DNA from 3 places in the Mesorhizobium sp. M1399 genome. Region 2 is predicted to be linked to each of the others. Evidence: riboswitches for the same ligand, from Rfam matches in the RefSeq annotation. Region 2 holds a riboswitch; each other region holds the start of a gene.
What was found. Region 2 has a riboswitch for cobalamin ahead of NKH05_RS15985 (CbtB domain-containing protein). Riboswitches for the same ligand answer to the same signal wherever they lie in the genome.
Positions count from the first base shown of each region.

Region 1: it holds a riboswitch for cobalamin, as region 2 does, so the genes downstream of both, metE (5-methyltetrahydropteroyltriglutamate--homocysteine S-methyltransferase) here and NKH05_RS15985 (CbtB domain-containing protein) in region 2, are expected to answer to the same signal.
Region 3: it holds a riboswitch for cobalamin, as region 2 does, so the genes downstream of both, NKH05_RS23500 (ABC transporter ATP-binding protein) here and NKH05_RS15985 (CbtB domain-containing protein) in region 2, are expected to answer to the same signal.

Region 1 is NZ_JAMYKZ010000022.1:47,372-55,257, reverse strand. It holds gene NKH05_RS28475 (adenosine kinase) at 1-769, shown strand, start outside; gene NKH05_RS28470 (transposase) at 802-1,479, opposite strand; partial or broken gene NKH05_RS28465 (MFS transporter) at 1,767-2,793, shown strand; gene NKH05_RS28460 (hypothetical protein) at 2,964-3,392, shown strand; gene NKH05_RS28455 (hypothetical protein) at 3,710-3,841, opposite strand; cobalamin riboswitch at 4,505-4,705, shown strand; gene metE (5-methyltetrahydropteroyltriglutamate--homocysteine S-methyltransferase) at 4,801-7,137, shown strand; gene NKH05_RS28445 (dihydrodipicolinate synthase family protein) at 7,497-7,886, opposite strand, start outside.
Region 2 is NZ_JAMYKZ010000008.1:174,223-182,108, forward strand. It holds gene NKH05_RS15975 (MFS transporter) at 1-149, shown strand, start outside; gene NKH05_RS15980 (aromatic ring-hydroxylating oxygenase subunit alpha) at 128-1,321, opposite strand; cobalamin riboswitch at 1,462-1,657, shown strand; gene NKH05_RS15985 (CbtB domain-containing protein) at 1,694-1,873, shown strand; gene NKH05_RS15990 (CbtA family protein) at 1,889-2,671, shown strand; gene cobU (bifunctional adenosylcobinamide kinase/adenosylcobinamide-phosphate guanylyltransferase) at 2,664-3,185, shown strand; gene cobO (cob(I)yrinic acid a,c-diamide adenosyltransferase) at 3,187-3,804, shown strand; gene cbiB (adenosylcobinamide-phosphate synthase CbiB) at 4,244-5,215, opposite strand; gene cobD (threonine-phosphate decarboxylase CobD) at 5,214-6,272, shown strand; gene NKH05_RS16015 (tyrosine phosphatase family protein) at 6,269-6,778, shown strand; gene NKH05_RS16020 (creatininase family protein) at 6,779-7,582, opposite strand; gene NKH05_RS16025 (RidA family protein) at 7,691-7,886, opposite strand, start outside.
Region 3 is NZ_JAMYKZ010000013.1:143,692-151,577, forward strand. It holds gene NKH05_RS23475 (DHA2 family efflux MFS transporter permease subunit) at 1-1,457, opposite strand, end outside; gene NKH05_RS23480 (HlyD family secretion protein) at 1,771-2,949, opposite strand; gene NKH05_RS23485 (MarR family winged helix-turn-helix transcriptional regulator) at 2,946-3,425, opposite strand; partial or broken gene NKH05_RS23490 (FecCD family ABC transporter permease) at 3,508-4,508, opposite strand; gene NKH05_RS23495 (ABC transporter substrate-binding protein) at 4,538-5,482, opposite strand; gene NKH05_RS23500 (ABC transporter ATP-binding protein) at 5,479-6,297, opposite strand; cobalamin riboswitch at 6,390-6,593, opposite strand; gene NKH05_RS23505 (GyrI-like domain-containing protein) at 6,888-7,721, shown strand; gene NKH05_RS23510 (bifunctional helix-turn-helix transcriptional regulator/GNAT family N-acetyltransferase) at 7,759-7,886, opposite strand, start outside.

The DNA of each region.
Region 1 (7,886 bases), on a different contig from region 2:
CGCCTTCTTCGGCAAGGTCTCCAACGACGCGCTCGGCGAAATCTACGCGCATGACATCCATGCCCAGGGTGTCGCCTTCGACACCAGGCCGCTTAACGGCGAACCGCCGACAGCGCGCTCGATGATCTTCGTCACGCCGGACGGCGAGCGCTCGATGAACACCTATCTCGGCGCCTGCGTCGAGCTCGGCCCGGAGGACGTCGAGGCCGACAAGGCGTCGGGCGCCGCCGTCACCTATTTCGAGGGCTATCTGTGGGACCCGCCGCGCGCCAAGGAGGCGATCAGGCAGACGGCTAAGCTCGCCCACGCCGCCGGGCGCGAAGTGTCGATGACATTGTCGGACTCGTTCTGCGTCGATCGCTACCGCGACGAATTCCTCGATCTGATGCGCTCCGGCACCGTCGATATCGTCTTTGCCAACAGTCACGAGATCAAGTCGCTCTACCAGACCGCTTCCTTTGACGAGGCACTGGCCCAGATCCGCAAGGATTGCAAGATCGCCGCCGTCACCCGCTCGGAAAAGGGCTCGGTGATCGTGCGCGGCGACGAGACCGTGACCATCAAGGCGACCAGGATCCGCGAGCTGGTCGACACCACAGGCGCCGGCGACCTCTATGCCGCCGGCTTCCTCTACGGCTACACGCAAGGCCGCAGCCTGAAGCAGTGCGGCGATCTCGGCTCGCTGGCGGCCGGGCTGGTCATCCAGCAGATCGGCCCAAGGCCAAGGCAGAATTTGCGTCGCGAGGCGGAGCAGGCGGTTTTGCTGTAGGTGGGGAGCCAAGAACCAGCTGCCCACCCTTCTTAATCCAGCCCGAGCCTTTTCTTCAGTTCCGCATTCTCCTTGCGGAGACGATCGGCAAGCAGGCTCTTTAGCCGCTTGTTTTCTTCCTCGAGCGCGACGAGATCCTTCAGCCCTTCACTATCCGCCGCCGGCGCCGCCGCCTTCTTCCAAAGATAATATGTCTGTTCCGAGATGCCGGCTTGCTTCACCGCGCTCTTGAGAGTAGCGCCGCCGCCAATCGAGGTCTCGATCTGCGCCAGCTTCTGGGCACGATCCTTCGCGGAGTAGCTCTTTCGGCCTGTTCGCGCTGACGGCGGTGCTTCAGTGGTCGCGGATATCGGCTTGGCGCCCTCCTTGCGGGCAGGCGCGCTCGCCTCAGCTTCTGGCTTCCTCGACCGCCGCGCTCTCGTCTTCGGTTTTGGCGTTTCCGCTTTGTCCGCCGGTGCGCTATGAATTACTGCTGACTCGGTTTCCAGGGGATTGGCCATGAAATGCTCCACTCGCGGTTTGTGCAAAGGTTCAGCATCAAGGGCCACTACAGTAGAGTCAACAAGCTGACGATTTAACGGCTCGACTTCCTTTGTTGTCTCGGCCATCGCCGCGGCGATGTCGAAATTGCCCCAGATGGAACGTGCGGATTTTTCATAATTGCGCTTTTGTTTGACTTCCACGGTGAATGGTCGCGTCTGCCGCCTCATAGTTCCTTCCTGAATAGGAGAATGAAGTCGCCGCTCGAATTTTTGGCGCTTCCTGCTTAGCGCGGAGCATTATCGTATAGCCGCTCAACGGGCAAGTGATGCCGGTCTTCGATGGCTGACCCATCTGGGGGATTTGAGGGCTTCGCGCGTCCTGCGCATGCCTGTAAGGCCGCCAAGTTTTCTGGGTTAGCAGGCGCGCACTGTGGCAGCTTGGCTTGTACGGCGAGGCCATGGTTGAGTGAGGCGAAACAAATCCAGCCCCGCGGTCAATCCCGAGGCTTCCCACAATGGCGAAGAGAACATCTTCACTCGTTCCTTTTGAGCACAAGACCTTCCGTTCGCTATGGTCGGCTGCACTCATTTCGAACCTTGGCACCCTAGTGGAAGGTGCGGCGGCAGCTTGGCTGATGACGAGCATCGCCACCTCCCATGGAATGGTGGCGCTCGTCCAGTCATCGACCACCCTCCCCTACATGATCTTCTCGCTCGCGGCGGGAGCGCTCGCGGACAAGTTTGACCGTCGCCGGATCATGTTGACTGCGCAACTGCTGATGGTCTGCGTATCCGCCTTCCTGGCGTTCCTGACCTATGCGGGGAATGACACCCTGGACCCTTCTGGGTCTCACCTTCCTAATCGGCTGTGGTTGGGCATTGCACGATCCCTCTTGGCAAGCCTCCATGGGAGATATCCTGCCTCGCGAACACCTGCCAAGCGGGGTTGCGCTCAACGGCATGAGCTACAATCTCATGCGCAGCATCGGGCCGGCGATTGGCGGCATAATCGTGGCCACAGCCGGTGCGGCCTTCGCGTTCCTCTTCAACGTCCTTTGCTACTTCGCTCTGATCGCTGCGCTGTTGCGATGGAAAGCCGAACGGGCACGACAAGCGCTGCCGCGGGAGGCTTTCGGCAGTGCGATGGCGGCGGGCTTCCGTTACGTGCTCTTGTCGCCGAACCTTCTCAAGGTGATGTGCCGGAGTTTCATTTTCGGCCTCACCGCCGTTGTCATTTTGGCTCTCCTGCCGTTGGTCGCTCGCGAACAGATCAAAGGGACCGCAGTCACCTACGGCGTGATGCTCGGCTTCTTCGGCCTGGGAGCGATTTGCGGCGCGCTCCTCATCGGGCCGGTCCGAGAAGTTCTCTCCAACGAATGGGTCATTCGCGGTGCGTTCTTTGTATTGGCGATCAGCTGCTTCTTTCGGGCATGGAGCGAGCACGTTGGGCTGAGCTGTCTGCTCCTCATGCCAGCCAGCTGGGCTGGAAGATTGATGTCGAGGAGTGGCGCACGAGCCCGTTTGCAATTGCCGATGCCGAAACGCGATACGGCACGCTCAGAATCAAGACGACTGTTGGCAGCCGCCAATATCCTATCGATGAAAAGGCGCGTGAATCGATTTTACGTCAGTTGAAGGAACTTCATAATCTTCGTAGAAATAACACAAGCAGGCCATGGCTGTATTGTTGGAGCCTTGACAACAAAATACTCTTGATAAATCCGCAATATGTCCGCACCATTGAGCTTATCGGTGACGATGTAGAGGAGATGCCAGAGTATTATCATCCAGAAATCTATCGGGCTTTGGATGACTGGGATAAGGGTGAGGTTTCAGGAAAGCTGAAGAAAGAATGCGATGCCATCATCGCAGAGATGGGTGATCAGGAAGCCGTGCGCATGGCCTCCTATGTTCGCGTCACATATGACGACGGAGAAGATGAGTGGAACTTCTTGGATGAAGAAACCGCTACGACTTTCTTCGGATTGGAAGCTGCGACCTTTGACGTTCCCCAGTGTAGTTTCGCCGAAGTGGAGGAAGAAGGTTACTACCGAGCGCGATACGCCAACCTTGATCGCGTCGCGGTGATGGAGGTTCCAAGCGACCGTTATCACAGATTGACCGCGCCCGAGGAAGCTTAGAACCATCCACGAAGGGCGCATGTTACACCTCGACCTTGCGTGGTGCGTTTTCAGTACGAGATGACGTTAAGCGTAGGTAGTGGCAGGTAAGAGTGCTCGACCAGAAGCTCAACTGCCTCCTCAATATCGCTGCCGATGTGCCGCAGGACACGTCCACGGGAGCGTGGATAGGCGTGAAGTTCCTGCACTCCACGGTCCGCTCTCCCATCGCCGGTGTGTGCCCGACGCCATCTTGTGGACGAGCTTGGCCGCCTGCACCCGGTTGTATTCCGGCTTGCGGTCCGCCTGGGCGGTCCGCCGCGATGGCTATCTCCATGTCAATCGGCGCCGAACTTTGACTGCCCGCTGCTTTTGATGAATTTGGCGAGGTCCCGCGCATAATCACTCTTGGTCTTCACCTTGAGGCCCTGTGTCGCGAACTTGTGGTCCAGCAGGGCAAACAGGTCCAAGTCCCCTTCCGCCTGTGGCGCTGGCTTGCCCTCACGCCCTCGGCTTCCCAATTGGGGACCGCTTCTGCGCGCTGCACCGTGGCGATTGCCCGCCCAAGACGCATCACAAACCGTGCGCGTGCACGACGATTTGCCGCTCAGGCCTCATTTGGACAGGACTTGAGCTGGCCCGGTGGTTTAAGGCGGGTTACCTTGAGCCGGTGGGCCGCGAACAAGCAGTTCGAGACATTGGCCTCGATCACTTCGCAACACGCCGCTGCGCCTGGCCTCGGGTGCTCCCCTCGAAATCGTTGTGTCGTATCACCGAGGGCATCACGGCCAACAGCTTCCACATGGGCAACAGCCTCGCCATTGAGCCGAATATGGTCGCGAGCAGATCACCAACGAAGCGGTCGGAACCTCGGAGCCGAAGTTCGACGCCGAGGTGGTTCGCATGATGCGCTAAGCAGCACCACCGCGCTTGCCGGTATGTTTGCTGCCGGCAGCCGACGAACCCCTATCCTCCTGGACAAGGGCGCCGTGCGTCATTGCTTTGATTTACCGGCCGCTCAAGGCTTCCACAGTTTTCGCTTTCGAGGCGACCTTTGGAACATGCCAACGGAAATTTAACATAACGACATAAACATTTCTTTATGCGGCGTTGACAAAGAAGCGAACTGCTGTAATTGTCTCCCGCGTCGTGGTTCTCCGTACGGCGCTGCCGCAGCGGAGCTAAGAGGGAAGCCGGTGCGATGCCGGCGCTGCCCCCGCAACTGTTAGCGGCGAGCCAACCCCACTCATGTCACTGAGGCGAATAGCCTTGGGAAGACGGGTAGAGGCTATGACCCCGCGAGCCAGGAGACCTGCCACGGCGAATTACGTCCACGGGCGGGGTGTCTCGGTGGCCGCTGCAGCCTGGCGTTCGTGCCGGCCTGCTAGCGCCTTCCTTGTGACCGACGCCCCAACCATCGGGGTCTGGCATGACTGTCTCTCAGCAAATTCCTGTAGCAACGCTCGGCGTGCCCCGCTTCGGTCGTCGGCGAGAACTGAAATTCGCGCTTGAAAGCTACTGGTCCGGAAAATCGTCCGCTGCCGACCTTCTCACGACCGCGAAGGCGCTCCGTGCCGCTAGCTGGGAGGAGCAGCACGATCGCGGCGTGTCGAAAATCCCGTCGAACGACTTCTCGCTCTACGACCATGTGCTCGACACCGCAGCCATGGTCGGCGCCGTTCCATCCCGTTACGGCTGGAATAGCGGCGAGGTTCCACTTGACATCTACTTCGCAATGGCGCGGGGCAACCAGGGTCAGACGGAGGATTGTCGACACGCTGGTCACCAGCAGGCGGCTCATCGGTCTGATGTAACCGCGATGGAAATGACCAAGTGGTTTGACACCAACTATCACTACATTGTGCCGGAACTCAACGATGATCAGACGTTCGCCCTCTCGTCGACGAAACCGGTCGATTACTTCATCGAGGCTAAAGCTCTCGGCGTTCACACACGCCCAGTCATCCTTGGACCGATCACCTTCCTCAAGCTGGCGAAATCGCCTGCCGAAGGATTCGATCCCATCGCGCTCCTGCCGCGGCTGCTGCCCGTCTACGAGCAACTCCTGCAGAGGCTGAAGCTGTCTGGAGCCGACTGGGTGCAGATCGATGAGCCAGCGCTTGTCCTCGATCTGAACCCGAACGAACGAGCTGCGTTCGAATTCGCCTATGGCCAGCTGTCGAAAGCCGCGCCCGAGCTGAAGATCATGCTGGCTACCTATTTCGGGCCGCTGGGAGACAATCTCGAAACCGCGGTTTCTCTGCCCCTGGCCGGGCTGCATATTGATCTCGTGCGCGCTCCCGAGCAGCTGGAAACGGTGGGTCGGCTCGCACCGAAGGATCTGGTGCTCTCGCTTGGCTTGATCGATGGCCGCAACGTCTGGCGTGCGAACCTGCCCGCCATTCTCGACCGCATCAAACCGATCGTCGCCGGCTGGCCCTTGGACCGCGTCGAGATCGCGCCTTCTTGCTCGATGCTGCATGTGCCGATCGACCTCCGCATGGAGACGGAACTCGACGCGGACATCAGGTCGTGGCTCGCCTTCGCGGCCCAGAAGACCGACGAGTTGGTGTTGCTTGCCCGGGCCCTGTCCCAAGGCAGGGATGCGGTGGCAGGCGCGTTGAAAGCGTCTGCCGAGGCTGCCGCCACTCGCGTGACATCCACGAAGATCCATGACCCGCTGGTTGAGGGGCGGATCGCCAGCATTGACGACAGCATGAAGCGACGAGAGAGCGCTTTTGCCGAGCGCTCCAGAGTCCAGGCCGGCACGCTCGGGCTGCCGCCGTTCCCGACGACGACCATCGGGTCCTTCCCGCAGACGCCGCAGGTACGCAGGGCGCGGGCCGCTCATGCGAACGGCCAGCTGAGCTATGTCGACTACGAGACCTTCCTGAAGAAGGAGATCGAGGCTGCAATTCGCTGGCAGGAAGAGATCGGGCTGGACGTGCTGGTGCACGGTGAGTTCGAACGAAACGACATGGTACAGTATTTCGGCGAGCAGCTGTCCGGCTTCGCCTTCACCCAGCATGCCTGGGTGCAGAGCTATGGGTCGCGTTACGTGCGCCCCCCCATCATCTTCGGCGACGTATCGAGGCCCAAGCCGATGACGCTGCGCTGGTGGCAATTCGCCCAGTCGCTTACGGAAAACCCTGTGAAGGGAATGCTCACAGGCCCGGTGACCATTCTCAACTGGTCTTTTGTTCGCGACGACGTACCCCGCTCCGAAGCATGCCGCCAGATCGCGCTCGCCATCCGCGACGAGGTGACGGATCTCGAATGGTCCGGCGCAAGGATGATCCAGATCGATGAGGCCGCGTTTCGCGAAGGATTGCCACTGCGCCAGTCTGACTGGAAAGACTATTTCGACTGGGCTGTCGAATGCTTCCGGATCGCTTCAACGGGTGTAAAGGACGCGACTCAAATCCATACCCACATGTGCTACTCGGAGTTCAACGAGATCATCGACGCGATCGCTGAAATGGATGCGGATGTCATTTCGATTGAGACGTCGCGCTCGAAGATGGAACTGCTGGACGCCTTCACGAGCTCCAAATATCCGAACGAAATCGGTCCCGGAGTCTACGACATTCACTCACCACGCGTCCCGGAAGTCGGCGAGATTTCGGATCTCGTCATGCTTGCCCGCGAGCGACTGTCGGATTCCCAGCTGTGGGTAAACCCGGACTGTGGCCTCAAAACACGCAAATGGGAGGAGGTCCGCCCTGCCCTCATGAACATGGTCGATGCAGCACGTGCGCTCCGGTAGAAAGTGTAGGCCGGAGGGTTTCCTGGTTGCTCACCATGTGGTGAGTGACCGGCTGCCGCATGTCGGCCGTGAATGTGCCAAAACGCGATCACATCCTTTGAAATAAGTCACTCGAGCGAGAATGTGCACTTTCCTTCGGCACGTGTATTAATCGCGCAGGAGTAAAGGGTACCGTTTTCTCCCTGTGACGTGTCGAGTTCGAAGGGGATGTGATTGGCGTCGAGACCGCTCCAGCCATGGTTATCAGCACGCCAAGTGCGTTGTTCTCGATCAGTTCGTAAAGGACTTCTCGGCTCGGTTCATCGAAATGCGCGGGTACATACATGACAGGTTCCTTCACTGGCCGCCGGGTTCGCTGTTCACCGGTTGACATCCGATGGCAAGCGTTCCAACGCGGCGGCGATCTGGCGCTTCGCTGCTGAGGGCAGAGGCAGGATGGGACGCGGGGGGTCGGTACGGCAAATGTCGAGCAATTCGGCAAGTGCATAGACGACGCGAAGGCTCGAGAACTCCTTGAAGAGGCTCCAGAGCGGCGCAAGCGTGGCATCGATCCGTCGCGCTTCGGCCGCATCGCCCTGTTGCGCCGCCGTGACGATCTTCACGCAGACCTCGGGCACGATGCCGGCGAGGACGCTGTACCATGTGTTGGCGCCGGCGATCATGGCCTCTGCGGCGTTCCAGTCGCCGCTGTAGCCGATCGAGAACCCTTCCGGCATAGTGCGCCTCTGGTCGGCCAGATGGCTCTTGAT
Region 2 (7,886 bases):
CCTATCTCGACTTTTCCGAGCTGACGCCGCCGCTGGTCTATTCAGTGGTGCTGGCGTTCTTCGGCCTGGGCGCGGTTTTCGCGACGCTCGGCCTGCTGGCGGCGGTCTGCGGCTTCGTCACTTGGCGCTATCTGCCCAAATCGCTTTGATGTTCAAGCGCCGCATGCCGCTCGCGCACCCAGTTGTGGAAGCGGTGCAAATCATATTCCTCGGGCATCAGCACGCCGGCCTTATGGCGCATCGAGCGCAGGCCCTTCTGGTTGACCTCGCAGATATCAGCGTCTTCCTCCAGCACCTGGGTACCGAAGGCGACGATGTTGTCGATATCCGCAGCCGGATCGACGAGCGCTTCGGGCGAAAAAAGCCATTCGGCGGTGAGTTCGGTCTGCTCCGGCCCAAGCGGCACCAGCCGCACGGTCCTGACATAGTCGACATGGCCGACGACGAACATCGACGGCAAGTTGGTGGCATAGGTCTGCCCGGCAGCACGCTCGGCCGGCGTCAGGCTCGAAAAGACCGAGCCGTGGACGCGCCCGTCGCGCGACCAGGTTTCGGCCCCGGCCCGCAAGCCGCCGGCAAATTCCGGCGCGTCATTGTCGGCGTGGCGCGCCCATTCGGGGTCGTCGTGCCGGCCCATCAGGCCGCGGCCATAGATCGGCACCAGCCGCGACAGGTCCTTGTGGACGCCAGGGCAGTGCAGGCACTCGTTGAAGTTCTCCCAAAATATCTTCCAGTTGCAGTTCATAACCTTGCGCAGCACATGGCCGCTCAGCAGCGTTTCCAGCGGCCAGTTGGCGAGGTTGCCGGATGCCGGATCGAAGGATGTTTCAGCCGAACCGGCAGCGTCTTGCGCGAGGTTGACGAAAACGAAACCGCGCCACACCGAAAGCGCGACGCGGTAGAGCGGATGATCGGCCTTGTCGAAACCGTCCGGCAGCGATTTCGACGGCACGCGCACCAGATCGCCGCGCAGCGAATAGGACCAGGCGTGGTAGGGGCAGGTGATGAGCCGCGCCTTCAGCCGTCCTTCGCTCTGCTGGCAAAGCTGCGAGCCGCGATGCCGGCAGGTGTTGTGAAAGGCGCGCAATTCGCCGGTCTCGTCGCGCAGCACGACGACCTCCTGCGTGCCTATGCGAAACGTCCTGAAAGCCAGCGGATGGGCAAGGTCGGCCTCGCGGCAGACCAGCAGCCAATTGCGATACCAGATGGCCTCGAGATCGCGCTGATAGCCTGCGATGTCCCAATAGGCCGATGACGGCAGCGTCGGCTCGGCCCGCGTCAGGCCGTTATAGGGACCGCGCTCATTCGGGCTGGGTTGCATGCCGGCTTCCTCCCCATCCGCCAGCCGACACCCGGCTGTGAGAATTGTCAATTGCGGCGCCGGCCGGCGAGCTTGGCGAGGCGGCGCATTCGCCACACGATCCGGCGGAATTTGGTTTGCCGGGCGCGGCGATTCTGCCTATAGTCGCTGATGTCGTCGGTTCCGTTTGGAACCAAGAGGGAATGCGGTGCGGGCGAAATTCTTGCCCAATGCCGTGGCTGCCCCCGCAACTGTGTGCGGTAGTCCTCTCCATATGCCACTGAAGATTTTCTTCGGGAAGGTGGGGAAGGGCGCTGATCCGCGAGCCAGGAGACCTGCCGGCGACAGGAAACTGACTTCTATGCCCTCGGGTGGAGGGCGAAAGGACAAGACATGAATACCGCTTCCGTCTCGCTCGGCGCTTCCGTCTCCTCGCAGTCGCGTTTCATGCAGCTGGCGCTTGCTGCATTCCTCGGCATTTTCGTCATGGGCTTTGTCGGCTTCTCGCACATCGATGCGGTCCACAATGCCGCCCACGACTATCGCCACTCGATGGGCTTTCCCTGCCACTGACAAGGGGCTGACATCATGACACTGTTTCGCAACGTCGTGTTCATCGCGGCGATCGCAGGGCTCGTGGCCGGCGTCGTTCTCGCCTGCATGCAGGCCTATGCCACGGTGCCGCTGATCCTGAAGGCGGAAGTCTACGAACAGGCCGGCGGCGGCCATGACCATGCCGCGGCACCTGCGGCACCGGTCGAAAACGCCGGGGGCACGATGGCTATAAGCAGCGCCGCGCCGGCACCGGCTGAAGCAATGGCTCCGGCGGAGGACGAAGGCTGGGCGCCGGCCGACGGTTTCGAACGTTTTGCCTTCAGCGTCGTTGCCAATATCGTCACCGGCATCGGCTTCGCGTTGGTCCTGGTTGCGGTTTCGGAGTTCGCCGGCGGCATCGGCAATTGGCGCCAGGGCCTGTTCTGGGGGCTTGCCGGCTTTGCCGTGTTCACGCTGGCGCCGGGCCTCGGCCTGCCGCCGGAATTGCCGGCAATGCCGGCGGCCGACCTTGTCCAACGCCAGATCTGGTGGTGGGCAACGGTGGTGGCGACCGCCGCCGGTCTCGGCCTGCTCGCCTTCCGCAGATCGCTGCCGCTGGCGGTCCTTGCCGTGGCGTTGATGGTGGCGCCGCATATTGTCGGCGCGCCGCAGCCCGACAGCTTCGAGACGACAATCCCGGAAGGCCTGCATCATCAGTTCGTGGTGGCGGTGACGCTGACCAATCTGGTGTTCTGGCTGGTGCTCGGCGCGGTCGTCGGCGTGGTGCGCGGCCGCTTCACCGGCACGGCGACCAGCCTGCGCGACAGCTTTGCCTGACCGCGCTGCCGGGGCGCTGACCCTGATCATCGGCGGTGCGCGCTCCGGCAAGAGCGTGCATGCCGAGAGGCTGGTGAGTGCCTGTCCGGCGCCATGGAGCTATATCGCGACGGCGCAAGCCTATGACGAGGAGATGCGCGAACGGATCGCGCTGCACCGCTCGCGCCGCAGCGCCGGCTGGACGACCATCGAGGCGCCGCTCGACCTTGCCGGCGCGATCGAGGCACTGCCTGACGGCCAGCCGGTGCTGATCGATTGCCTGACGCTGTGGCTGACCAACCATATGCTGGCCGAACATGATGTCGAGGCCGAATGCCGAAGGCTGGCAGATGTGCTGTCGCGGCCGCGTGGACGCTGGTTCGTGGTGTCCAACGAGGTCGGCCAGGGCATCGTGCCGGAGAATGCGCTGGTAAGACGGTTTCGCGACGCGGCCGGCCGGTTGAACCAGGACGTTGCCGCCGTCGCTGACACCGTGCTTTTGATGGTGGCGGGGCTGCCGCTCAGGGTGAAATGACATGGCTGATACTATCGACCCCAAGGACGAGGAGCGCCACCGCGCCAAGATGGCCAAGCGCAAGGCGGTGCAGGACGCCGAGGTTGCAGCCAAGACGGTCGAGAAAGGGCTGTTGATCGTCAACACCGGTCCGGGCAAGGGCAAGACCACGGCCGCCTTCGGGCTGGCGCTCAGAATGCTCGGCTACGGCAAGCGCGTCGGCGTCGTCCAGTTCATCAAAGGCAAATGGCACACCGGCGAGAAGGATGCTTTTGCCTGCTTCGGCGACCGCGTCGTCTGGCACGCCATGGGCGAGGGCTTTACCTGGGAGACGCAGGACCTGAAACGCGACATCGCGGCCGCCGAGGCCGCCTGGGCCAAGGCACTCGAGCTGATGGCCGAGCCGTCGATCAGCCTGGTGGTGCTCGACGAACTCAACATCGCGCTGCGCTACGACTACCTCGATCTCGAAAAGGTGGTCGCGGCGCTGAAGGCGCGTCGCGAAGGCCTGCATGTCGTCGTCACCGGCCGCAACGCCAAGCCGGCGCTAGTCGAGGCGGCCGATCTGGTCACCGAGATGGGCGTGACCAAGCACCACTTCTCCGCCGGCGTGAAGGCGCAGCAGGGGATAGAGTTCTGAGGGGTTTGGCGATCGGGGAAGGGCGTTTCGGAGCAGGCGGCGCCGGCGAAGCTGCCGATCTCCCCCCTTGTGGGGGAGATGCCCGGCAGGGCAAAGGGGGGCACTGTCCCTCGGCCTGTCAGTCGGAGACAACTACGTCGTCAGACCGTCATTAGCAGGTGAACGGTCAAGAGGCTGGCGATCCTTCGCGCCCCCCTCTGTCCTGCCGGACATCTCCCCCGCGAGGGGGGAGATTGGATGGCGCTTCGGATTTCGCCAACCTCGAACGTCAAAGGCAGGGAATGAGAAGCGCAAAGCTGGGGCGATTATTCTTTGGGCACAGCAATTTTGTTCTTGCTTTGTGCCGGCAGCTATGGTACTAATCTCGCTATGGTGCTAACTGGCTCCAACGACCCGCCGCTTGGCGGGTTTTTTGTTTCCGCTCGATCTCGGGCGCAGGTCACGCCAAGATAACAACCACTGCGATCACCCCGAACAGCGCGATCAGCAGTAAGTCGGCGACCCGGTAAAGTTTCAGCGCCCGTCGGATGTCGGTGCTCTCGATATCGTCGCGGCGGCCGCCTTCGCCCATCAACGCGTCTTCGACCATGACGCCGTCATAGGAACGGGGGCCGGCGAGCGCCAGGCCGAGCGCACCGGCCATCGCTGCTTCCGGCCAGCCGGCATTGGGCGAGCGGTGTTTTTTCGCATCGCGCCGCACAGCATGCCAGGCGGCTTTGGCATCGGCGCCCTTGACCAGGAAAGCGGCAAGCACGATCAGCAGCGCCGTCAGCCGTGATGCCGGCAGGTTGATCCAATCGTCGAAGCGCGCCGCCGCCCAGCCGAAGGCCTCGTGGCGCGGGGTGCGGTGGCCGATCATCGAATCGGCGGTGTTGGCGGCCTTGTAGGCGACGCCGCCGGCGAGCCCGCCAACGCCGATCCAGAACGCCGGCGCGACGACGCCGTCGGAGAAGTTCTCGGCCAGGCTTTCGATCGCGGCGCGGCAGACAGCGGCCCTGTCGAGCTTTTCCGGGTCGCGGCCGACGATCCGCGAGACGGCAATGCGGCCCATGTCCAGTCCGCCGCTGTCGAGGGCGTCGGCCACCGCTTCGACATGCTCGGCCAGGCTCTTCTGCGACAGCAGCGACGTCGCCAGGATTGCGATGACCAACAAGCCGAGGGGAATGCTCCAAAGCATGGCTTCGATCCAGAAGGCGAGGGCGGCCGGCACCAGCACGATGACCAGCAGCGCGAGCACGCCCCAGCGGCGACGGTGGGCGTCGGAATCAGTGGCGCGGTTGAGCCTGCCGTCGAGAAAGGATATCAGCCTGCCGAACCAGGTGACGGGATGGCCAATGGCATCGAAGAGCTGGGCCGGGTAGCCGAGTACAAGTTCGATGGCCAGCGACAGGAAAGTGATCAGGATCGACATGAAGTCTCTTGATGGAGTGACGGCGGCAGTGGACCACGGCGGAAGCCTTGGCCGGGCGAGGGCGCTTTTCCCTCACGCGCCGCTGCCTTTCGTCGACCTCTCGACCGGGATCAATCCGCACTCCTACCCGCTTTTCGATTTGCCCGCCACCGCCCTGTCGCGATTGCCGGAAGCAGCGCGTGCCCGCGAATTGGCCGAAGTCGCGGCAAGCGCCTATGGCGCTCCATCGGCGGCGAATGTCGCAGCGGCGCCCGGCACGCAGATCCTGTTGCCGCGCGTCGCTTCGCTGGTCAGCCCGGGCAGGGCGCTGGTGCTCGGGCCGACTTATGCCGAGCATCGGCGGGCAGCGGCGATCGCCGGCCATGCGGCGGCTGAAGTCGATGATTTCGAAGCCTTGGCGGCGGCCGACCTTGCCGTCGTCGTCAATCCCAACAACCCGGACGGGCGCGTCGTCGAGCGCGAAAGATTGCTTCGACTTGCCGCAAAATTGCGCGCCAGAGGCGGGCTGCTGGTCGTCGACGAGGCCTTCATGGATGTCGGCCCACGCAGCGAAAGTCTCGCTGGCGACGTCGACCAGGGCGGCATCGTCGTGCTGCGCTCGTTCGGCAAGTTCTTCGGCCTGGCCGGCCTGCGGCTTGGCTTTGCATTGACCGACGCGCTGACGGTCGAGCGGCTGCAGGCGCAATTCGGGCCATGGGCGATTTCCGGGCCGGCGCTCGAATATGGCATAAGGGCGCTTGCCGATACCGGCTGGCAGGCCGGGATGCGGCGCCGATTGGCCGAGGATGCCGCACGGCTCGATGCGCTGTTCGGCCGGTTCGGCGTGCCTGTCGCCGCTGGCACCGCGCTGTTCCGCTATATCAGGCTGGCGAACGCCGCCCGCCTGTTTTCGGTGCTCGGCCAGCGCGGCATCCTGCTTCGGCATTTCGCCGACCGGCCGGATGTGTTGCGCGCCGGCCTGCCGGGAGCCGACGAAGAATGGCGGCGGCTCGAATCAGCGCTTGCCGGCTGGGCCTCGCGGCGCGACGATGATGCCAAGGGAGAAACGATCCAATGATCCATGTCTGCTCGCTGTCCAAAGTCGAGGAAACGGTGACGAAGACCGGGGCCGGGCGGCTGCTTTCGCTGCTCGCTGCCGGCACGGAGGTGATGCGGCCGGCCTCGATCACCAGGGAAAACCATCTGCACCTGGTCATGCACGACATTGCGGTAGCGCAGGAGGGCATGACCATGCCGGGCGAGGAGCATGTCTTGAACCTGCTCGATTTCGCCCGCCAATGGGATCGCTCGCGGCCGCTGGTGGTGCATTGCTATGCCGGCATCAGCCGGTCGACCGCCTCGGCCTACATTATCGCGGCAGCGCTGGCGCCGAAGCGCGATGAAGCCGAACTGGCCAAGACGCTGCGCGCGCTGTCGCCCACGGCGACACCCAATCCGCGGCTGATCGCAATTGCCGACGCACTGCTCGAGCGCGACGGCCGCATGAGCCGCGCCATCGAGGCGATCGGGCGCGGCGCCGAAGCGTTTGAGGGCACGCCGTTTGCGCTGAGGATCGAGGGCTAGTTACGCCAGCCAATCCGCCAGCTTTGCCTTGCGCACGTCCTTCAGCAAGCTGATGAAGCCGTCGGCTTGATGCTCGGCGGTGAGCCGGCCTTTTTCGGCGGTTGCAATGCTGGCGTCGCCGACCACGCCATTCGGGTTGAGGTCGCTGGCGATCCAGGCGAAGGCGTGCGTTCCGGTGTGGCGCAGCAGCGAAAATTCCTTTTCGGCGCGGGCGACCTTGGACACGAAATTATCGGCCTTGGCCATGTCGACGAGGTCGGGCCGGAAGTGCAGCATCAGCGAGGTCTCGACGTCGCCGCCATGAATGCCGTGGCGGTCTTCAAGGTCGGTGTACATGCCGGCCGGCCGGCCAAACCGTTGCCAGCTGGTCTTTACCGCCAGCATCTTTGCCCGCACGCGCAATTCGCGGGTGACGATGCCCATGATCTCCTCATTGCCGCCATGCGAGTTGACGACAATCAGTTTTCGGACGCCGGCGCGTGCGACCGACAGGCCAAGTTCGGTCCACGCCTCGACCAGGGTCGTCGCCGGCAGAGTGAGGGTGCCGGGCGCATGCAAATGCTCGTTCGACTTGCCCACCGCCTGAACCGGCAGGATGCGGATGTCGAGATCGCCGGGCAGGCGCGCGATCACCGTTTCCAGCATGCCGTTCATGATCGAGGTGTCGGTCGAAACCGGCAGATGGGGCCCGTGCTGCTCGATCGCCGCCAGCGGCAGAACGGCAATGGTCGCCTCAGGATCGACGGTCGCGTATTCGGTGGTCCGGTAGTCACCCCACCATACGCGTTTTTTTGTTCCGGCCATTTTTTACCTCGAAGAGACTGGATGCGCGCTTGATGAGGGGCGGCACCAACCTTTGTCGTGTAACTTGAGATCATCGGCCTGTCGATTCCAGCCGCTGGCCAGCGCTCCTCAACCCGCCGCGATGACCTCGATCTCGACCTTAAACTCCGGCCGGGCAAAGCCGGACACGATCATCAGCGTCGAGGCCGGCGCCGGACTGGCGAACAGCCGGTCGCGAACCTCCATATAGGGCCGCAGGAAGGCGCGGTCGGTGACGTAGGCGTTGATGCGGACGATGTCGGACAGGCCGAGCCCGGCCTCGCCG
Region 3 (7,886 bases), on a different contig from region 2:
GCAAGCAGTGTCATCATCATCAGCAGCTTGAAGTCATTGACGTAGGAGACCATCATCGCCTGGATATTGACCATGCCATCCATCAGCGACAGCGCCGTCGGATCGCCGCCCGCCGCTGCCGGCGACGCCGCCCAGAGGTTGGGATTGAACGGATTGATATAGGCCGAGAGCTCAGCGTGGTTGATCTGCGTGTTGCGTACCAGCAGAACCGTCACCACCGACACGCCGATCGACGAGCCAAGATTGCGCACCAGGCTGAACAACGCCGTGGCATCGGTGCGGAAGCGTGCGTCGAGCGTGGCGAAGGCCACGGTGGACAGCGGCACGAACACCATTCCCATTCCAAGGCCCTGGATGACGCCGGAGCTGAGGATAAGCCAGTTGTCCATCTGCGGCGAGAAGCTGGACATCGTATAGAGCGATTGCGCGGTCAGCAGGAAGCCGATGACGACGAGGATCCTGGCATCGATCCTGTGCATGATCCGCCCGACGAACAGCATCGCGATCATCGTGCCGACACCGCGTGGCCCCAGGACGATGCCGATGGTGAGGGTCGGATAGCCGAAGATGGTCGACAGCATTGGCGGCAGCAGCGACATGCTCGCCAAAATGAGCACGCCCATGACAAAGATGAACGCCAGCCCGGTGACGAAATTGCGATCGAGGAAGATCTTCGGGTCGATAAAGGGGTGCTCCGCCGTCAACGTGTGAATGGTGAATACCCAGAAGCCGGTGATGGAAAGACCAAGCTCGATCCATATCTCGATCGAGGAAAACCAGTCGACCTCACCGCCACGATCGAGCATCAGTTGCAGCGCGCCGACACCGAGCGAGAGCATGGCGAAGCCGAAGAAATCGAAGCTGCGCACCCGCCGGGCCACGCTGGGGAGATATGCGGCCATGCCGAGGAAGGCGATGATGCCGACCGGCAGGTTGATGAAGAACACCCAGCGCCAGTTGAAATTCTCGGTCAGCCAGCCACCCAGCGTCGGGCCAAGGATCGGTCCCAGCATGATGCCGGCGCCCCAGATGGCCATGGCCTGGCCGTGGCGTTCCCTAGGGTTGATGTCGAGCAGGAAGGTCTGCGACAGCGGCACGATGGCCGCGCCGAAGACGCCTTGCATCAGCCGGAAGAGAACGATGGTCTCCAGGCTCCAGGCTATGCCGCACAGCATGGAGAAGACGGTGAAGCCGACCACCGCAGTCAGGAACAGCTCCTTGCGACCGAAGCGGTCGGCAAGCCAGCCGGTCACCGGCGTCATGATCGCGGCGGCAACGATGTAGGAGGTCAGCACCCAGTTGATGTTGTCGGGGGAGGCGCCGAGATCGCCGGTCATGGTCGGCAGCGCGACGTTGGCGATCGTCGTGTCGAGCGCCTGCATGATCGTCGCCAGCATGAGCGCAACTGTGATCAGGCCGCGGTGCGGTACTTCGCGAAAGGGTTCTGGGGTGCTCATGACGTAAAACTTCCAGCAGGTAACAAAAACGTGTACATTAGGTTTCCGGACGGCGAGGCCCTCGCTGCAGAGAGACCCTCATCGCGGTGGGACGCGAGCATCGATGTGGGGGTTACATCGACTGAGCGTCTCGACAAAGCGGGCGCCTGCCGCCCGGAAACCTGAGGACCGAAGATCCTGCGCAACGTTGTCTGGTTTAGCCAGGCCGCAGCGCAGCCCGTCTACGCATTCAACTCTTCCTGCGCCTCCCTCGGACCAATCCTGTCACCTGCATCCATCTCGCTGTTTGCCATGCGGCCGCTGTCAGGCCTCTTTACTTGGCCTCGCCTGCCGTGGCGCGGCGGAAAATGCCCGGCAGCCCGCGGGAAACGCCGGTGTCCACCGTGACGGTCGCGCTCATGCCGGTGCGCAGCGCCATCTTGGCGTCGGCGTCGGTCAACTCCAGGCGGACCGGAATGCGCTGCGTGACCTTGACCCAGTTGCCGGTGGCGTTCTGCGCGGGCAGCAGCGAGAACTCGGCCCCGGTGCCGGCGCCAATCGCCTTGACGGTGGCTTCGAACGTCTTGCCCGGATAGGTGTCGACCACGATTTCGGCCTTTTGGCCCGGATTCATGTTGGTGAGCTGCGTTTCCTTGAAATTGGCGTCGACCCAGGTATCGCCGGTCTCGACCAGCGAAAACAGCGGCGTGCCCGAGCCGACATACTGGCCGACCTTGAACGAAGCGGCCTGGCTGATGATGCCGTCGGCAGGCGCTTTGACTGTTGTCTGGACCAGATCGTAGGCCGCCTTGTTGCGTGCGGCGAGCGCCGCCATCACTGTCGGATGCTTGTCGGTCTCGATGTCGGGATTGCCGCCAAGTGCCGCCTTGGCGCTGACGATCCCTTGCTGGGCCACGGCCAGCTGCTGCTTGGCCTTGTCGAGGTCGTTCTTGGCCTCGTCCAGCGACGACTTGGCGTTGATGCCCTTGCGGGCAAGGTCGGCGGCGCGGTCATACTGCGACTGCGCGTACTGGACCTGGCTTTCGTCGGACTTCTCTTGCGCCAGCGCCTGGCTATAGGCCGCACGCAGCTGCTCGACATTGAGCCGCGCGCCGGCCACCGCCGCATCGGCCTGGGCCAATGCGATCCGGTAGGGCTCGGGATCGATGGCGAACAACACGTCGCCCTGCTTGACAGACTGGTTGTCGAAAATATCGACCTGAACGATGCGGCCCGCCGTATCGGCGGCTATCGACACCTTGGCCTGCTGCAGATTGGCGTTCTCGGTCTCCTGATAGCGGCCGCCGGTCACCCAGACATAGCTGCCGCCGGCGATCAACGCAGCGGGCAGCACAAACATCAAAAGGAAGCGGCCGGCACGACGCTTCTTCTTCGGCGCCACTGGCGCCGGAGCTACCTGCGGAGCGACCGTGACCGGAGCTGCCGCCGGCTTCGCGGGAGCTTCCATCTCCAGCTTGGCCGCATTCTTATCTACTTTGGCTACCGCGTTCATGCTGCTGCGCCTTCCGTATTCTTCACTTTTTCCGAGGGCGGCGTCTCACCATCCGCAAGATTCTGCACCATTGTCTCCAGCGCCTTGACCAGGACGCGGCGATCTTCCGGCGAAACGCCAACGAGCGATTCCTCATACACCTCGCCGGCAAGGCTCTTGACGTGGGCGTAGGCTGCGTTCGCCTTGGCGGTCGGGAAAATCATGCGCACTCGTCTGTCGGTTGCGTCGGGACGGCGCTCGATCCAGCCGCCCTCCTCCATGCGATCGACAAGGCGCGAGACGCTGATCGGCTCGATTTCGAGAAGCTCGGCAAGCCGCGCCTGCGCGACACCCGCCTCCTTGGCGACACGGACCAGAAGCCGCCATTGCGCCGAAGAAAGGCCGAAACCACTGGCGCGCGCCTCGAAGCGCTTGCGCATCAGGCGCTGCACGTCGTGGATCAAAAAGCCCAATCTGTCGATGCCGTCGGAAACCATGAGCGACATATATAATAAGCGTGCTCATAATTCAAGGAACCCGGATTGTGCCAGAAGGCGGCAAATGTACATGGCAGTCACATCATGAGCGATTGCGAATGAGCATCGTGACCACGAAGAAAGCGCCGACCGAACTGGTGATGATGCCGATCGGCAGTTCCTGCGGCGGCAGCAGCGTGCGCGCGAGAAGGTCGCTTGCCAGCAACAGCACCGCTCCGAAGAGGGCGCAGCTTGCAATCAGGCGCAGATGAAGCGGGCCGGCCAGGGTCCTGGACAGATGTGGGATCATCAAGCCAACGAAACCTATGACGCCTGCGACCGAGACAAGGATCGCCGTCGAGAAAGCGGCGACGAGAAATGTCATCCTGCGCATCCGCGCAACCGGGACGCCGAGGCTTTCAGCGGCATTCTCGCCGGCCAGGAAAGCGTCGAGCCGGCGGTGGTTCCAAAGTCCATAAACAAGGATGGTGCCTGCGCCCAGAGCAGCCAGCTCGATATTGTCCCAACGGGCCAGCCCGAGCCCGCCCATCGTCCAGAACAACACCGAGTGAGCGGCGCGCTGGTCTCCGGCAAAGACGAGATAGTTAGTCAAGGCGGTGAACATGAACGAGACGGCAAGCCCGGCGAGGATCAGCCGTTCGGGGCCTTGCCCCCTCACCCGCGAAACCAGCAAAAGCACGATGCCGGCGGCCAATACGCCGCCCGTGAAGGCCGCGACCGGCAACGTCCAGATACCGAAATGGTCGCCAAAAATGGTGATGACGGAAACCGCGCCGGCCGCGGCTCCGGACGACAGGCCGAACAAGAACGGATCTGCGAGGTCGTTGCGCGTTACGTCTGCAGCAGCGCGCCGATGACGCCCAGCCCGGCGCCGACACAGATGGCCATAATCGTGCGCGGTAGCCTAAGATCGAGGACGATCTTGGCAATCGGGATCTTGCCGGCCGGACCGGACACGATGTCTCCGTCCAGCCCGGCGGCATGTCCGAGCGCAGCAATCACGTCGCTCAACGCGATGACCGTCGATCCATAGGCAATCGACAGCAGAGCAAGAGCGGCAATCGCTGCTGCTCCTGCTGTCATCGCCAATTCGAACGCTCTCTGGCGCAAGCTCAGAAAGCTTCCGGGTGCATCGCCCTGGCGATCTTGCCGATCGCCTCGATGTTGGCAGGCCCAGGCGTCAGTTCGGCATAGCGCAGCGCAATGAAGTGCTCATTTTTGACCGCCTCAGTCTCCTTCATCGCCGGATGAGCTTTCAGGAAATCGAGCAGTTTTCTGTAGCCGCCGTCCTGGTAGTCGAGCAGGATAAGAAATTGCGGATTGCGGGCCGCCACCGTCTCCCAATCCGTATTGCCCCAGCTCGTCGGCATGTCGGCCATGATGTTGTCGCCGCCGGCTGCGGCGATCATGGCGCTGGGGATCGCGAACTTGCCTGATGTGAAGGGTTTGTCTTCGCCGGAGTCGTAAAGAAACACACGCGTTCCCGTGCGGTCGCCGATCTTTGCCGTGATATCGGCGAGCTGCGCCTTCCAGTTCGAAACAAGCTTTCCCGCCTCCGCCTCCTTGCCAAAAATCTTGCCCAGCTTTTCGACATCACCATAGAGCAGGTCCATCGAGGCTGCGGGGCGGTTCTGGTCGAGATGGACGCAACTTTCCGTCGGCACCAGCGTCTTGATACCGTGCGGGGCCAGCGTATCGGGCGTCACCTCGCCGCCAGGCTTCATGCCGTAATACCAGCCGGCGAAGAAGAAATCGGGCTCGACGGCGACGAGGTTTTCGAGGGTCGGGTATTTCGGCGCGAGTTCCGGGATCGCGCCCTGCTCGGCCTTGAATTCCGGACCGACCTTATACCATCCGGTGATGCCGGTCAGGCCGACGATCGATGGTTGCAGCCCCAGCGCGAAGGCCATCTCCGCCATGTTCAGATCTTGGATGACGGCGCGCTTCGGCGCGGCGTCGAACGTCAGCGGCGTGCCGCAGCTATCAACGGTTACCGGGAAAGCGAAGGCGGTCTGGGCAAGTAGGAGGGAGGCAAAAGACAGTACGAGGCGTTTCACGGATGTTGCTCCTTGGTCAAATCGGGATGTGAAGAGGCGCGGTTCGGAACGTCGAAGACCGTGAGTTCGCGGTCTTCGGTGGGATGGCGCAGCCAAAGCACGTCAACGCCGAAAATCTCGCGGATCAACTTCTTGGTCAGCGCCTCGCGCGGACTGGCAAGTGCCTGCAGGCGGGCCTCGTTCATCACCGCGACCCTGGTGGCAAATGGCGTGACAAGCGACAGATCATGAAGCACCGCCACGACGGTCATGCCAAACTGCGATACGAGTTCGAGAAGGTCGCTGCGGGCGCGCGGATCGAGATGATTGGTCGGTTCATCGAGGAACAGGATTTTGGGCTCCTGGGCGATGGCGCGCGCCAACTGGGCGCGTTGCCGCTCGCCACCGGATAGCGAGCCGATCGTGCGGCCGAGCAGCGGCAGCAGGCCGGTTCTGCGAAGTGCTTCAATGACGATGTCGCGTTGCTCGCTCCTCCGTCGCAAGCCGGCATGCGGGACGCGCCCAAGCTCGACGTAGTCGATCACGGCAAGCCGCGGATCAGGCTGGTCGGTCTGGCCAACGACCGCCATGTGCAGTGCCCGCTCGGCGTCCGAAAACCTCTCCAGCCGGCGTCCGGAAAATCTCACATCTCCCGCGCTTGGCCGCAGCGTACCGCATAGCATGCGCAGCAGCGTCGTCTTGCCGGCGCCGTTGGGGCCGATGATGGCGAGGCGGTCGCCCGGCGCTATCGAAAGGCTCACCGCGCTGACCAGGCACCGGCCATTCGTCGTCGCGCTCAGTTCACACGCTTCAAGAAGAGGCTGGGAGGCGTCCAACTTACCGTCACTTTCTCAATGGCGACGGAAGGAAGCTGGACGGACCGGCCGACAAGACCGATGTCCACGTCTCCTCCCGGCACACCCCGTCCGGTCAACTCATGCTGATGGCAGGTCTCCTGGCTCGCGGGTCTTTGCGCCATCCTGCCTTCCCAGCCTTGCCGGCCAGTGGCACTTCGGATTTTGCTAACCGCTTACAGTTGCGGGGGCAGCCACGGCCTCGATCCGAAGATCTCACCGTGTTCCCTTTTCACCCCTTGCCTTTCGACTCGGGGACCATCAGTCAGCCACCCTAGTTTTCCGCCAATCACAGCGCAATAAGTCTTGTCAGAAGGAGCCATATAGATCTCGTGATGTAATAACGTTACATTTAAAAGGACGTTTGCCCGCTTCCTGTCAAGCCTTTTCGCGCGACGCCTGCGAATTGCCGACGACCGTCGCTCTCGATTTGCGCAGTGCGCAATTTCGATCAAACTGCCTCCGCCAGGAAGCGGCACCATAATCTTGCCAATATAAGACATGGCCAATGTAAAGACTGGGCCATGTAAAGACTGGGCCAATGCGGAGACTGGGCCAATGCGAGGTGCCAAATGAATCCGACCGAGAAGGCGCTGTGGTTCGTCGAAAGCCATCTGCCCGAAGCAGTCTCGCTGGACGATGTCGCCAAGAGCAGCGGGGTGTCGCGCTTTCATGTGACGCGGGCTTTCGGCGCGGCTACCGGCCGTTCGGTGATGAGCTACGTCCGTTCTCGCCGACTGACCGAAGCGGCGCGCAAGCTTGGCGCCGGCGCACCCGACATCCTCTCGGTCGCGCTCGACGCCGGCTATGCCTCGCATGAGGCCTTCACCCGCGCCTTCCGCGACCAGTTCGGCACCACGCCGGAACTGGTACGCGCACAAGGCTCGCTCGACAACCTCGATCTTGTGGAGCCGATCCTGATGGACCAGTCCTTTCTCGCCACTCTCGAACCACCGCGTTTTGAGACCAGCCGGCCGTTTCTCATCGCCGGTCTCGGCGAGCGTTACAGCTGCGAAACCAGCGCCGGCATCCCGATGCAGTGGCAGCGGTTCGGCCCCTATATTGGCAACATTCCAGGCGAGATCGGCGACGTCGCCTATGGCGTCTGCGTCAACGGCGACGACGCCGGCAATTTCGACTACATCGCTGGCGTCGAAGTGTCCGATTTTTCGGACCTGCCGAGGGAGTTTTGGCGTGTGCGCGTGCCGGCGCAGAAATACGGCGTGTTCGCCCATCGTGACCATATCTCGACCATCCGCCGCACGGTCAACACGATCTGGAACAAATGGCTGCCAGCCTCTGGGCACGAGATCGCCGATGCGCCGGAATTCGAGCGTTACGGCCCCGAATTTGATCCGCGCAGCGGCAATGGCGGGCTGGAAATCTGGATACCGATCAAAGGGTGAGGCACGGCAGGCCGACGCCGAAGCGCCGGAAGCGCTGCTACAGTTCCAGGTTCCAGTTCTGGCCGACCAGATCCCTGCCGAAGGAATGGTGGCACTCCTCGTTGGTCAATTTAAAGCCCACAGACTCATAGATGTGGCGGGCGGCGGCGAGCACGTCGTTGGTCC